4 regions of the Beggiatoa alba B18LD genome follow, and region 2 is predicted to be linked to each of the others. Evidence: predicted binding sites of a transcription regulator. Region 2 holds the regulator's gene; each other region holds the start of a gene.
The links. Region 2 encodes PhoB, which activates phosphate uptake and scavenging genes when phosphate is short. Its sites were predicted from a motif close to GNNTGTCATAAAACTGTCANAT; they were not measured.
Positions count from the first base shown of each region.

Region 1: the regulator PhoB is predicted to act here: its motif matches at 1,257-1,278, upstream of BEGALDRAFT_RS01425 (DUF945 family protein).
Region 3: the regulator PhoB is predicted to act here: its motif matches at 1,411-1,432, upstream of speA (biosynthetic arginine decarboxylase).
Region 4: the regulator PhoB is predicted to act here: its motif matches at 1,328-1,349, upstream of tkt (transketolase).

Region 1 covers NZ_JH600070.1:367,956-371,172, reverse strand. Annotated here, with positions in the region: gene BEGALDRAFT_RS01425 (DUF945 family protein) at 1-1,179, opposite strand, end outside; gene chrA (chromate efflux transporter) at 1,397-2,734, shown strand; gene BEGALDRAFT_RS19090 (hypothetical protein) at 2,851-3,060, opposite strand.
Region 2 covers NZ_JH600070.1:2,809,657-2,812,873, forward strand. Annotated here, with positions in the region: gene BEGALDRAFT_RS11425 (calcium-translocating P-type ATPase, PMCA-type) at 1-1,312, opposite strand, end outside; gene phoB (phosphate regulon transcriptional regulator PhoB) at 1,484-2,179, opposite strand; gene mutM (bifunctional DNA-formamidopyrimidine glycosylase/DNA-(apurinic or apyrimidinic site) lyase) at 2,220-3,035, opposite strand; gene BEGALDRAFT_RS11440 (DUF2157 domain-containing protein) at 3,039-3,217, opposite strand, start outside.
Region 3 covers NZ_JH600070.1:596,917-600,133, reverse strand. Annotated here, with positions in the region: gene speA (biosynthetic arginine decarboxylase) at 1-1,355, opposite strand, end outside; gene BEGALDRAFT_RS02415 (RT0821/Lpp0805 family surface protein) at 1,553-2,008, opposite strand; gene BEGALDRAFT_RS02410 (cupin domain-containing protein) at 2,258-2,770, shown strand; gene BEGALDRAFT_RS02405 (OsmC family protein) at 2,796-3,217, shown strand, end outside.
Region 4 covers NZ_JH600070.1:1,461,917-1,465,133, reverse strand. Annotated here, with positions in the region: gene tkt (transketolase) at 1-1,295, opposite strand, end outside; gene pyrE (orotate phosphoribosyltransferase) at 1,540-2,187, shown strand; gene BEGALDRAFT_RS05910 (ATP-binding response regulator) at 2,376-3,217, shown strand, end outside.

The DNA of each region.
Region 1 (3,217 bases), 2.4 Mb from region 2:
TAAAGCGGCAGGGTCATCCATTTTTAAAGGTTTGCTACCATCTAAGCTGATGGTGAAACCGCCATCTAATTCGCCTTCGCTTGTTTTAACGTTTAATTTGGTTAAGGCAATTTCAGGAGATTTAGCAATCAGTTTGGGTAAGGCTTGCATGAGAGTTCCCATCATTGCCATGCCCATCATGGATTCGTCCATTTTGCCTTCCATTTGTTGCTTACGCATTTCAGCGGCGGCTTTTTGGACTTCTAATAAAGCAGCAACGTCTAATTTGCGGAATTCTAAATCGGAGACAAAGCTAACATCTAATTCTTGTTCGGTAATCAGTAATTTACCTAACGCAAAATGCATGGCATAGCTGGCGAGGTCTTTTTCTTCGGAGGCATCCAGTTTAATAGAGAGATCGCTCAGTTTGACTTGAGATTCTTCTGCTTTGTTGTCAACGCTAATATCACTAATGCTGATATCGCCTTTACCCAGTTCTAAACCGCTTGCCCCTTTATTACCTGTGAAATCAACGATAATTTTACTGAGCGCAAATTGTGATTTGTCATCCCCGCCAACGAGGGAGGGTAAATTTAAGCTCAACTTGGTGGGGTATAAAGTTTCGTCTAAATCAGCGGAAAAAGTGGTTTTATCGAGGGTGGCTTTGAAATCTTTTGAGTCAAAGGTTAAGCCAGCAATTTCAAAAGATTGAGAGATAGTGCTGAAATCTTCAGGATAACTTAATGTCCCTGTTAAACCTTGCCAATCCAGAGAGGCATCTTTGTCTTTTTTCTGATAAGCGGGCATGGAAATGTCGCTTACCCCTTTACCATCAGCACCAACAGTGGTTTTGACAGTCAGTGGTGGTAAATCTTTTAGATCTTTAGCTGTTTTTTTGTCGCTGAAAACGGGTTTAATTTCCGTTGTCATTTCCAGCGGTTTGCCTTTTTTGACTTGTTCGGCTAGATCCGCTTTTAACTTGCCTAATAACACCAGTGGGTCGCCATCAACTTCAGAAGCAGGTTGAGCCTTGCCACCAACGGTATGGGTTACGGAAAACCCTTTGAAATCGCCTCCCGTATTTGCCGACTCTTCGGCTTTAGCAGGTTCTGCGGCTTTTTTATCAGCATAAACAGGGAGAGAAAGTGTTACAGAACTCGCTAAAATAGCGGCAATACTCAGGTGAAGTAATTTCTTCATGTCAACATTCCTTATAATATGATTATGATTTAACGGAAAAACTTTATCAGGCTTGTGTTAAAGATAAAGTTAAATTTGACAGCCATATACCCGTCATTAGAATAATTGATGTTATTGGATTAACACGACTATTCTATGATGTTTACCCGATAGGCAATATTTACGCCATTCGTATCATTACACGGTAACCATACCAACTATTTTCTACGATTACACGATGTCTTTACAACCCTTAGATACCCCTAAAAAAGATTTATCTTTTAAAACAGCTTGTTGGTATTGGCTCAAGCTGGGATTTATCAGTTTTGGCGGCCCTGCTGGACAAATTAGTATGATGTATCAGGAGTTAGTAGAGCAACGTCGTTGGATTTCTGAGAAACGGTTTTTTCATGCATTAAATTACACAATGATTTTACCCGGCCCTGAAGCACAACAACTGGCAACTTATATTGGTTGGTTACTGCATGGCACATGGGGCGGTATTGTGGCGGGTTTGCTGTTTATACTCCCTGCATTTTTCCTACTCATGATATTTGCGTGGGTTTATATCTGTTGGGGAGAATTACCTGTTATCGCAGGGATTTTATACGGCATTAAACCCGCTGTGACAGCGATTATTTTCTTTGCTGCCTATCGGATAGGTCTAAGAGTGTTAAAAACGCCATGGTTATGGATAATTGCACTGAGTGCATTAGTCGCCATTACGTTTTTTAATCTACCTTATGCATTTATTGTAATCAGTGCGGGTTTACTGGGATATTGGGGCAGTTGCTTATATCCAACAGCGGTATTACCCCTACCGATTAATCCATCTCTTTCTTCAAAAGTTAGTCCAACTGTCATTGATAATGATACGCCTTTAATCACAACAACGGCGACAACGAAACGTGATAGTTGGCGATGGTTAAGTATTGGTTGTTTGGTTTGGCTGGTGAGTATTGTTATTATTATTTTTTATTATGGTACTCAGCATGTTTTATCACAAATGGCATGGTTTTTTACAAAAGTTGCACTTTTAACTTTTGGTGGTGCTTATGCCGCTTTGCCCTATATTTATCAAGCGGGCGTTATGGATTATCAATGGTTAAGTGCGCAGCAAATGATGGATGGGTTAGCACTTGGTGAAACAACACCCGGCCCGTTGATTATGTTAGTAACGTTTGTCGGTTTTGTGGGCGGTTGGCAGTCAGTCAGTGCAGAACATGCGGGATGGATGGGAATCTTAGGGGCAAGTGTTGCGACATTTTTTACTTTTCTACCCTCGTTTATTTTTATTCTGGTTGGCGCGCCGTTGATTGAAAAAACACAGAATAACAGGGCATTTACTGCCCCACTCACAGGAATTACTGCTGCTGTGGTGGGGATTATTATCAAACTGGGCTTATTTTTTACTTACCACGTGTTATACCCACAAGGCTGGTCTGGAAGGCTTGATGGTTTTTCTGCGGTTTTAATGTTAATTGCCTTGTGGGGATTGTTTCGATATCAATGGAATATTTTAATATTATTAGCAGGTTGTGGTACTGCTGGTGTTTGCATTTCATTCCTCAGCTAACGCATGACTGATAACCATAACCTGAGTTCGGCTAGTTTCTTTAAAAAACAATAGCTTGTCTGAATCAGAATTCACAGGATTTTCAGAATTAGCAGAATTAAAAAGCATGATTCACCTTAAATTTTTGGTTTAAGGGTTTTAAATCCTGCTAATTCTGTTAATTCTGAAAATCCTGATTCAGACAAGGTTTTAATCTTGTTTGGTGAATCTGATTCGCGTGTTTCAACAGACCTGCTAGGTTTTAAAAACCTAGTAGGTCTTTTTTTGTCTGAATCAGAATTCACAGAATTTTCAGAATTAGCAGAATTAAAAACAATTAAAAACATAATTTTTTATTCTTTTAATTTTCTTGTCTTTTTAATTCTTGTCTTTTTAATTCTGAAAATTTTGTTAATTCAGAAAATTCTGATTCAGACAATCTTTTAATCCTGAAAATCCTGATTCAGACAAGCTGTTGTCTTTTTAAAAATCTCGCCGAACTCA
Region 2 (3,217 bases):
ACATCGACGGACTTTCAACCTGCACCGCTGAAAACTTACGCCCACTATTAAACGGCACACGCTCCACAACCGTTAATTCATCCTGCTGAACTAACTCAGTTTGCACAAAACGCAATAACGCCTGTTCGGTACGGTCAGCCCCGACAAAAGCAGGATGTGCGGGGTCATGCATATCAATCACCGCACTCGTATTATTCCGCAAGGCAAACCCTAACATCTTACCCAAACGGCTAGGCATCTCTGCAAACTGCTGAAAAGCCTCGCCTTGCCCTAACAACACCGTTTCAACCACTAAACGCCCTTGTGTCAATGTTCCCGTTTTATCCGTAAACAACACCGTTAAACTGCCAGCAGTTTCAATCCCCAACAATTTACGCACTAACACCTTAACTGATAACAATTTTTTCATATTAATCGCTAAAACCATCGCAATCATCATCGGCAACCCCTCAGGCACAGCAACGACAATCACAATGATAGATAAAATTAATGCGGTAAAAATATCATGAAAAATAATGCCTAACGGCTGTTGAAAATAAGCACTAATCCCAGCTTCATGCGTTAAAAAAATCTGATTTAACATAAAAGCCAGAAAAATAAACCCCGCACCAAAATAGGCAACATGCGCGATTTGCTTACCTAATAAACCCAATTTTTCCTGTAACGGCGACAACCTATCGACGGCTGTTCCCAACTCATGCATTGTTTTACCATAAAGCGTTTGCGCCCCAACAGCTAAAACATGCATCACCGCTTCCCCATCGACAATTAAACCTGCTCTAAATACTTGCTTTTCTGCATCGTCCAACGCTGTTGCGCGTTTTTGCAAGGTTTCCGACTCACCTGTTAAAGCTGCCTCATCGACATCGAGATGACCAGCCACTAACACACCATCAGCGGGAATCGTATCGCCAGATTGCAAAAAGACATAATCCCCAACGACTAACTCATCAATTGGTAAGTGCATTAACCGTTTTTGACGAAAGACTTTCACTTGAATTCGGGAAGATTCTTCTAATAACTGCCGAAACCGCCCCTCATTACTATGCTCAGACCATGTCGCAATAAACGTCGCTAAAATCACCGCAATCGCAATTCCAACGCCCTCATACCATTCAGCGTACCCCAAGCCCGCTAAAATCAAGGTAATGCTTAACGCTATCAATAAAATAATAATGATAGGGTCTTGAAAATTAGCGAAGAGTTTTTCCCAGAATGTTTCACTCGCTTGTGTTGCGACGGCATTAGAACCATGTAATTGACGTGACTCAATCACCGCTTGTTCATTCAATCCTTCAACATTAAATTGCATACAGCACCTTTAAAGTTTTCAATGGGAATATTTTAGAAAGCGTTTGTACTTTATGGATAAATTAGCATAAAAAAAGCGCAGACGTATTAATACGAATCTGCGCTTTTTATGAGAGTTAAGTATTATAAGTGTTAAGTATTAAAGGTATGTTCTAAAAAATAGGTATTACAATTACTCCTTCGTCGAAAACCGATAGCCCACACCGCGTACAGTTTGAATTAAATAATCATAGTTATGGTCAGCTAAGGCTTTGCGTAAACGGCGAATATGAACATCAACTGTTCTTTCTTCAATGTAAACATTTCCCCCCCAAACTTGGTCTAATACTTGGCTACGGCTGTAAACCCGTTCAGGGTGACGCATGAAGAAATAAAGTAAGCGAAATTCTGTCGGACCCATTTGAACCTCTTGCCCTGCAATCATCACGCGGTGTTCATTGGGGTCTAGGCGTAATTCATTAACCGCGAGTTGTTCACCTTCAGAATGGGTCGAGGCACGACGAAGAACCGCTTTAATACGGGCAACGAGTTCACGGGGGGAAAAGGGTTTTGTCACATAGTCATCTGCGCCAACTTCTAAGCCACGAATTTTGTCGCTTTCTTCACCGCGTGCGGTCAGCATGATGATAGGGATTTCTTGGGTTTGAGGCTCTTTTTTTAGTTGACGCGCAAATTCTATTCCACTGACTTTATTGGGTAACATCCAGTCTAATAAAATCAGTTTGGGGAGTTGGTTAAAAATTAGGGTCTGTGCTTGACGGACATCAGCAGCCTCTGTAACCGTAAACCCCGCTTTACTCAAGGCAAGGTTTAACATTTCCCGAATCGGGGCTTCATCTTCAACAATTAGTATGGGTTGCTCTGACATTTTGGTGATTACACAGGTAAGTAAATAAAAAAGTGTTCGTTTAGGATTGACATTGAGGACAGTAGTAGGTCGCCCGTTGTCCTAATACCATGCGTTCAATCGGTGTTCCACAGTTTAGGCAGGGTAAGCCTGCACGGTCATAAACGCGCAAGGTTTGGCTAAAATAGCCTGGTTCGCCTTGGGTGTTGACGAAGTCGCGTAGGGTTGTCCCGCCCATCGCAATGGCAGCGGTCAGCACGTCGCGGATGGTGTTTGCGAGTGTTTGATAATGGGTTAAGTCAATGTCACCTGCTGCACGGTTTGGGTGTATGCCTGCTAAAAACAGGGATTCACTCGCATAAATATTGCCTACCCCTACCACTATATGACTATTCATGATGAAGGTTTTAACAGCTTGTTGTTTTTTTTGAGCTTGTTGATGTAAATATTCGCCTGTAAATTCGTTTTCTAAGGGTTCAACGCCTAACACGCTTAATAATGGGTGTTGTTGTGCTGGTTCGTTTGTCCAGAGAACACAGCCAAAACGGCGCGGGTCGTGGTAGCGCAAACATTGTTGATTATCAAATTGAATTAATACGTGGTCATGTTTTTTTAATGCGGTATCAGGGCTGACAATGCGTAAACTGCCTGACATGCCTAAATGAATAATTAAATGTCCTGTTGGGTAGGTAAAGAGTAGGTATTTACCACGCCGTTGAATTTGTTGCAGAGTTTGCCCTTGGAGTTGTTCGGCAAGGTCGGCAGGAACAGCCCAACGCAAGCGCGGTTCACGCACGTCGACGGTGGTAACGCTGTGCCCTTCTAGGTGTTGCGCAATCCCTCGGCGCGTGGTTTCTACTTCTGGTAATTCAGGCATGATTTATATGGTTGTGCGTTGTGATGGGAGTAATGATTTTAACGAAATAGGGAGATTTTCTTGTATTTTATGCCCGATGACGCTGGCGTAGCGTTGGTATTGCACGCCTAAATAAATCACGCCAAGACCAATAAAGGTGAGCACAAAGGGAAATAGAATAGAGTCGGCAAATACTTTGTAAG
Region 3 (3,217 bases), 2.2 Mb from region 2:
AGTTCGTCTAAAATTTCGCGGTGAGTGCGAGAGCCTGCTTGTAACATTTCGCGCACTTCTCGGCAAATCGCATAATAAAGTTGTTCAGCATGAGCGCGTTGAGCAAGGTTAATAATGCCGTGCGTAAAGAGGGCGTGGGCTTCGTTTAGCCAATAAACGGCATCGTGATAGACTTCTATCGCAGAACGTTGGTTAAGGGTACGCAAGTTTTCCGCCATGTCTTTCAAAATAGTCGGTGCATCTTCAGGCACAGGTGGCGGGGGAGTCAGTCCTGGCGCGGATTCGATATCGTTGACATTGACGATTAAAACTGCATGATGTGCCGTCATCGCGCGACCTGATTCGCTGATGATATTAGGATGTGGAAGGTCGTGTAATTCACTGATTTTTTTCAGTTCATAAACGACATTATTGGCATACTCTTGAACAGAATAATTGACAGAACAAGCATGACGTGAGCGCGTGCCATCATAATCAACACCAAGACCGCCACCCACATCAACCACATTAATGGGCACACCAATAGCCAGCAATTCTGCATAACAACGAGCCGCTTCTTGCAAGGCTTTTTGCATTTCACGGATATTGCCAACTTGTGAACCGATATGAAAATGCATGAGTTGCAGGGACTCGATAAGTCCTTCATCTTTAATCGCTTGTATAACCTCAAGCAATTTAGCCGCAGAAAGACCAAATTTTGATTTTTCACCGCCACTGTTTTGCCATTTACCTGTCCCTACGGACGCAAGGCGAATGCGTACGCCAATACGTGGCACAATCCCCATATCACGGGATTCTTCAATAATCATCTTTAATTCTGACGCTTTTTCGATGACGAGATAGGGACGTAAACCAATTTGCTGACCAATCAGGGCGAGGCGAATATATTCACGGTCTTTATAACCATTGCAGACAACAACACCGCCTTGTAGCGGCGCGAGGGCTAACACTGCCATGAGTTCAGATTTACTACCCGCTTCTAAGCCAACCCCCCCCTGCATACCCGCATTCATGATTTCTTTAACAACATGATGTTGTTGATTGACTTTAATCGGATAAATCGCCGTATAATTACCCTCATATTTATGCTCATTCATCGCAGTTGCAAACGCATTACGGATAAGGCTGACGCGATGATGCAGAATATTAGGAAAGCGGACGAGAACAGGCAAAGATAAGCCATGAGCCGTAAAATTTTGTGCAAGTTCGTACAGGCTGAAATTAATGGCGGGTTGAGAAGGGATAGGCTTAACCAATATTTCCCCTTTATCATTGACATCGAAATAACCACCGCTCCAGTGCTCAATACTGTAAAGTGCTTTAGACTGATTAATATCCCATGCTGGTTTTGACATTGTTTTGCCTGTGTTAAAAGAGAAAGAAGCCATGTGCGTTTATGCTAAGAAGTGATTATGACAATTATGTGAAAAAACGGATGTCAGCAACTTTATGACACATCATTGTCATGCGGGGTTAAAGAGAAAAGCGACTTGTGTTGCTTGCACACAAGTCGCTTTGCGCATTTACGAATAGCGATAAAAAATAGCTGAGATTAAGAGGATTTCCAAGTACCATCAGATTGACGGCAGGCTGTTCCGTATAACGTTTCGCGTTGACCATCAATCACGGCAACTGTGGAATAATTACGGCAAGGAGTACTGCCATTGCTCATATAAGTGCTGGTAGGCGTGACGGTATATTGTGAATTGGTATTCGGATTTTTCCAAGCAACTGGTTGATTATCTGGCATATTTTCTAAAGCGCGATAGGCTTGTTGTTGGTCGGTAGAATCCATTGATTGCCCAATAGCTCCCCCAATAATAGCCCCTAACAATGTACCTGCAATAATAGCCGTTGTTTTACCTTTACCACTGCCGATTTGTGAGCCTCCAATACCGCCTAACGCACCACCAACAACCGCGCCCATGGTTTGCTTAGAAGGGGCTTCGGCACAACCAACCGTGAGAATAGACAGAATGACTAACAAGCTTACAGCGTTGGACTTCATACTAAATACTCCTAAAAGTAAAGAATTGGGCATAATTGAATAATGTTCAATTATGCTAAGTTTATGCCATTCTATTGACTGAGGGCTTACACACTATTTTATCAAAAATGACAGCATGACTGTATGTATTGCGAAACCACATCATTTGATTGCTGATATAGGGATATAAGCAAGCCGCTTCTATAGGGTGAATGGAATATTCAGCGTATTTAATTTTGTAATATATTGATTTTAAAACAGAGAAAAATAATGCGGGATGCTAATTTTTGGATAAAAACGTTAGATTTACAAATACATCCTGAAGGAGGATATTATCGACGCACTTATTGTTCAACGGAAAGCTTGCCGATTCAGGGATTACCCTCGCGTTTTCAAGCCTCACGATTCATCAGTAGTGCGATTTATTATTTATTACGCGATACTCAATTTTCTGCCTTACATCGAATTCGCTCGGATGAATTGTGGCACTTTTACGCAGGAACAAGTATTAGTTTATACATGATTAATCATCAGGGAGATTTATTAAAGTGTGTGTTAGGCGCAAACCCTGAGCAAGGGCAAGTTTTTCAAGCCGTTGTCCCTGCGGGGTGTTGGTTTGGTGCGCATTTGAATCAGGCTGATAGTTACGCGCTGTTAGGTTGTACCGTCGCGCCAGCCTTTGAATTTGCCGATTTTGAATTAGCACAGCGTGAAGATTTATTGAGCACTTATCCACAACATCAAGCATTAATTCATCAATTAACTCACCCATCCTCTTCTTAAGTAATCTGTCATATAAGGAGTTTGTATGTCTGAACATCAAGCAACGATTGAGTGGCGAAATGTAGCGGCTAGTTTTTCAGCGGATAATTTTAGTCGTGACCATACCGTAACATTTCCAAGCGGGATTCAAATAAATGCCTCTTCTGCGCCTGAGTTTAATGGAAATACAGCTTATACAAATCCTGAGGAGTTATTAGTTGCTGCGTTGTCAAACTGTCATATGTTGACTTTTTTGGCAGTTGCTGCAAAACGGGGTTATCAATTAGCGCATTATCTCGATCAAGCCGTGGGCGTTTTAGAGAAAAATACCGAAGGAAAAATGGCTGTTACACGGGTTACTTTAAATCCTAAAGTCACTTTTTTAGGGGATAATCAACCAACTGCTGAACAGTTGGAAAAATTACATGAGAGTGCTCATCGTAACTGTTTTATCGGTAATTCCGTAAA
Region 4 (3,217 bases), 1.3 Mb from region 2:
GAGCAGTAAGGAATAAAGCCACCGTGTAAACTGATACCGTTGGCAATCGCTGCCATGGCGAATTCACGCACGCCATAATAAATATAGTTGCCGTCGGTATGTTCTTGTATGCCTTTACTGCCTGACCATAAAGTCAAGTTAGAGGCCGCAAGGTCAGCAGAACCGCCAATTAATTCGGGTAAAACGGGCGCGTAACCGCCGATTGCATTTTGTGAGGCTTTCCGCGATGCAATGGTTTCCGCTTTTTGATTGACATTGGCAATAAATTCAGCGGATTTACTCGCCCAGTCTTTCGGCAATTGTTTTGCCATTCGGCGTGTAAATGCTTGGGCTAATTCGGGGTAAGCTTTTTGATAGGCTTGGAATAAGGCTTGCCATGATTGTTCGGCTTGTTCGCCTTTGGTTTTTGCATCCCATCCAGCATAAATATCGGCAGGAATTTCAAAGGCGGGGGCTGTCCAGCCTAATTGTTCGCGGGCTAAGGCAATTTCTTTGTCACCTAAGGGCGAGCCGTGACATTCTTCTTTGCCTTGCTTATTTGGTGCACCGTAACCGATGATAGTTTTACAGCAAATTAAGCTGGGTTTATCTTTGACAGCACGGGCTTGTTCAATCGCTTGTTTAATCGCGGTTGCATCGTGTCCATCAACATTAGGAATCACATGCCAATGATAGGCTTCAAAGCGTTTTGGGGTGTCATCGGTAAACCAGCCCTCGACTTCACCATCAATAGAAATACCATTATCATCATAGAAAGCAATAAGTTTACCGAGTTTTAACGTTCCAGCCAGCGAGCAGGCTTCATGCGAAATCCCTTCCATCATGCAACCATCGCCTAAAAATACATAGGTGTAGTGGTCAACAAGGGGGAAGCCTTCGCGGTTAAATTGTCCCGCTAAGGTTTTTTCTGCAATTGCCATCCCAACTGCGTTGGTAATCCCTTGTCCTAATGGGCCTGTGGTGGTTTCTACGCCTGCGGTATAGCCATATTCAGGATGCCCTGGGGTTTTTGAGTGTAATTGACGAAAGCGTTTAATTTCATCAAGGGGTAAATCATAGCCCGATAAATGCAGTAGAGAATACAGCAACATAGAGCCATGACCGTTAGATAAGATAAAGCGGTCACGGTTAGACCATTGTGGATTGACTGGATTGTGTTGTAAGTAGTCATTCCACAACACTTCGGCAATGTCAGCCATGCCCATCGGCGCACCGGGATGTCCTGAGTTGGCTTTTTGGATAGCGTCCATACTCAACACACGGATGGCGTTGGCAAGTTCTCTACGTGTAGGCATTGAATTCCCCCCCTTGAATGGGACTTAGGTTAAAACGACAGTTTTTTAAAATCATTTGCAGTCTATTCTCTCTTATTTATGATTAATCATCAATATATAAATAATTTTTATATAAAAGTAAAAGTTCTGATTATTAGAGCAGATTTACATGGGGATTTTATGAAATAATCTGTATTGTTTATTAACAAAAATCGGGCGAATAAAATTCGCGCTCCATTTTACCCACCTATTTTCTATTTCCCAAATGTTACAGAGTTATCAACAAGAATTTTTAGACTTTGCGATTCAACGTCAAGTGTTACGCTTTGGCAATTTTACCTTAAAGTCAGGGCGACAAAGTCCGTATTTTTTTAACGCGGGCTTATTCAACACAGGTAGCGCGATGGCGCAATTAGGACGTTATTACGCCGCAACGATTCAACAATCGGGCATTGAATTCGACATGCTGTTTGGACCTGCCTATAAAGGCATTCCGCTGGTTGTTGCAACCAGTATCGCGCTTGCTGACCATTATCAACGCGATTTCCCCTTTGCCTTTAATCGGAAAGAGGCGAAAGACCACGGCGAAGGCGGGACAATTGTCGGTGCACCGTTACAAGGTCGGGTGTTATTAATTGATGATGTGATTAGCGCAGGTACAGCGATTCGTGAATCGATGCAAATCATTCAAACCGCAGGTGCGCAACTGGCGGGGGTAGTGATTTCTTTAAATCGTCAAGAACGGGGACAAGGTACATTATCAGCAATTCAAGAAGTTGAACAAAGTTATCAGACACGGGTTTTAAGCATTGTGACGCTAAAAGAGTTGATGACATACCTACAAGAACAACCTAATCAAACTGAAACAATAACCGCTATTCAAGCCTATCGTGCTATGTATGGTATTGATTAACTTGTAAACAACTCATAAAAATCCAGTCCTCTGTCACTTAAAAGATGATTGGATTTTGCATAAACGCTTAAGTTAAAGAATACTTGTGTATGCCTCGTCACTTACCTCATCAACTACATAAGCCAGTAAATACTTTTCATCATGAACATGAAAATGTTATATCAACTCTTTATCTTAGGATAAAACGGATGTTTTCTTGTCGTCAGCCAACTATCAATATTATCAATGAGCTAGCCTTACATATTTTAGAGCGGCAACAAATTGGTTATGCCCTATTAGACGAAACATTAATGTTAACTCATCACAATGATATGTTTGCCTTGTTATTAAACAAGAAAGATACTCAACTTCTGCATCAACCGCTTTTTACGCTTATCCCCCATTTGGAAAGTGAACGGCAAAAGCTAGACGAAGTTGCACAAGCACAAGTAAAAGAATGGCAAATTAAGCGTTTTCTGGGTGCGCATATTGATGGCTACGTAAATATCACCATTGAATCAGGTAAAGCCTTTGGTGCGATGTTGTTACTTACACTTACACAAATAAACCCGCCAGCTCGTGGACAAAAAACGAATCAAGATGTCGCAAGACTTACCCCACTTTTAGTCAAATACCAACAAGCCGAAAAAGCCTTAAGAAAAAGTGAAACACGCTTTCGTGAAATTGTCGAATTCTCCCCTGTCGGTATCGCGTTAACCGATATTAATGGTAATTTTATCAAGGTAAATCAAGCATTTTGTAACATGATTGGATACACTGAAATGGAGGTTTTGGGAAAAAATAATGTGCTCTTTACCCATTCTGATGATATCGAAAAACAATTACTTCTACGTCAAAAGCCCTTAAATACAGAAACGCAAACCTATGAAAAACGGTATATTACTAAAACAGGGGAGATTATCTGGGGAAGTATAACCACTAAGTTAATGTATGATGAACAAGGCGAAGTACAATGCCGATTAAGCATTATTGTCGACATTACAATGCGCAAACAAATGGAAGAATCTTTAAGACAACGCTCTGAAGAATT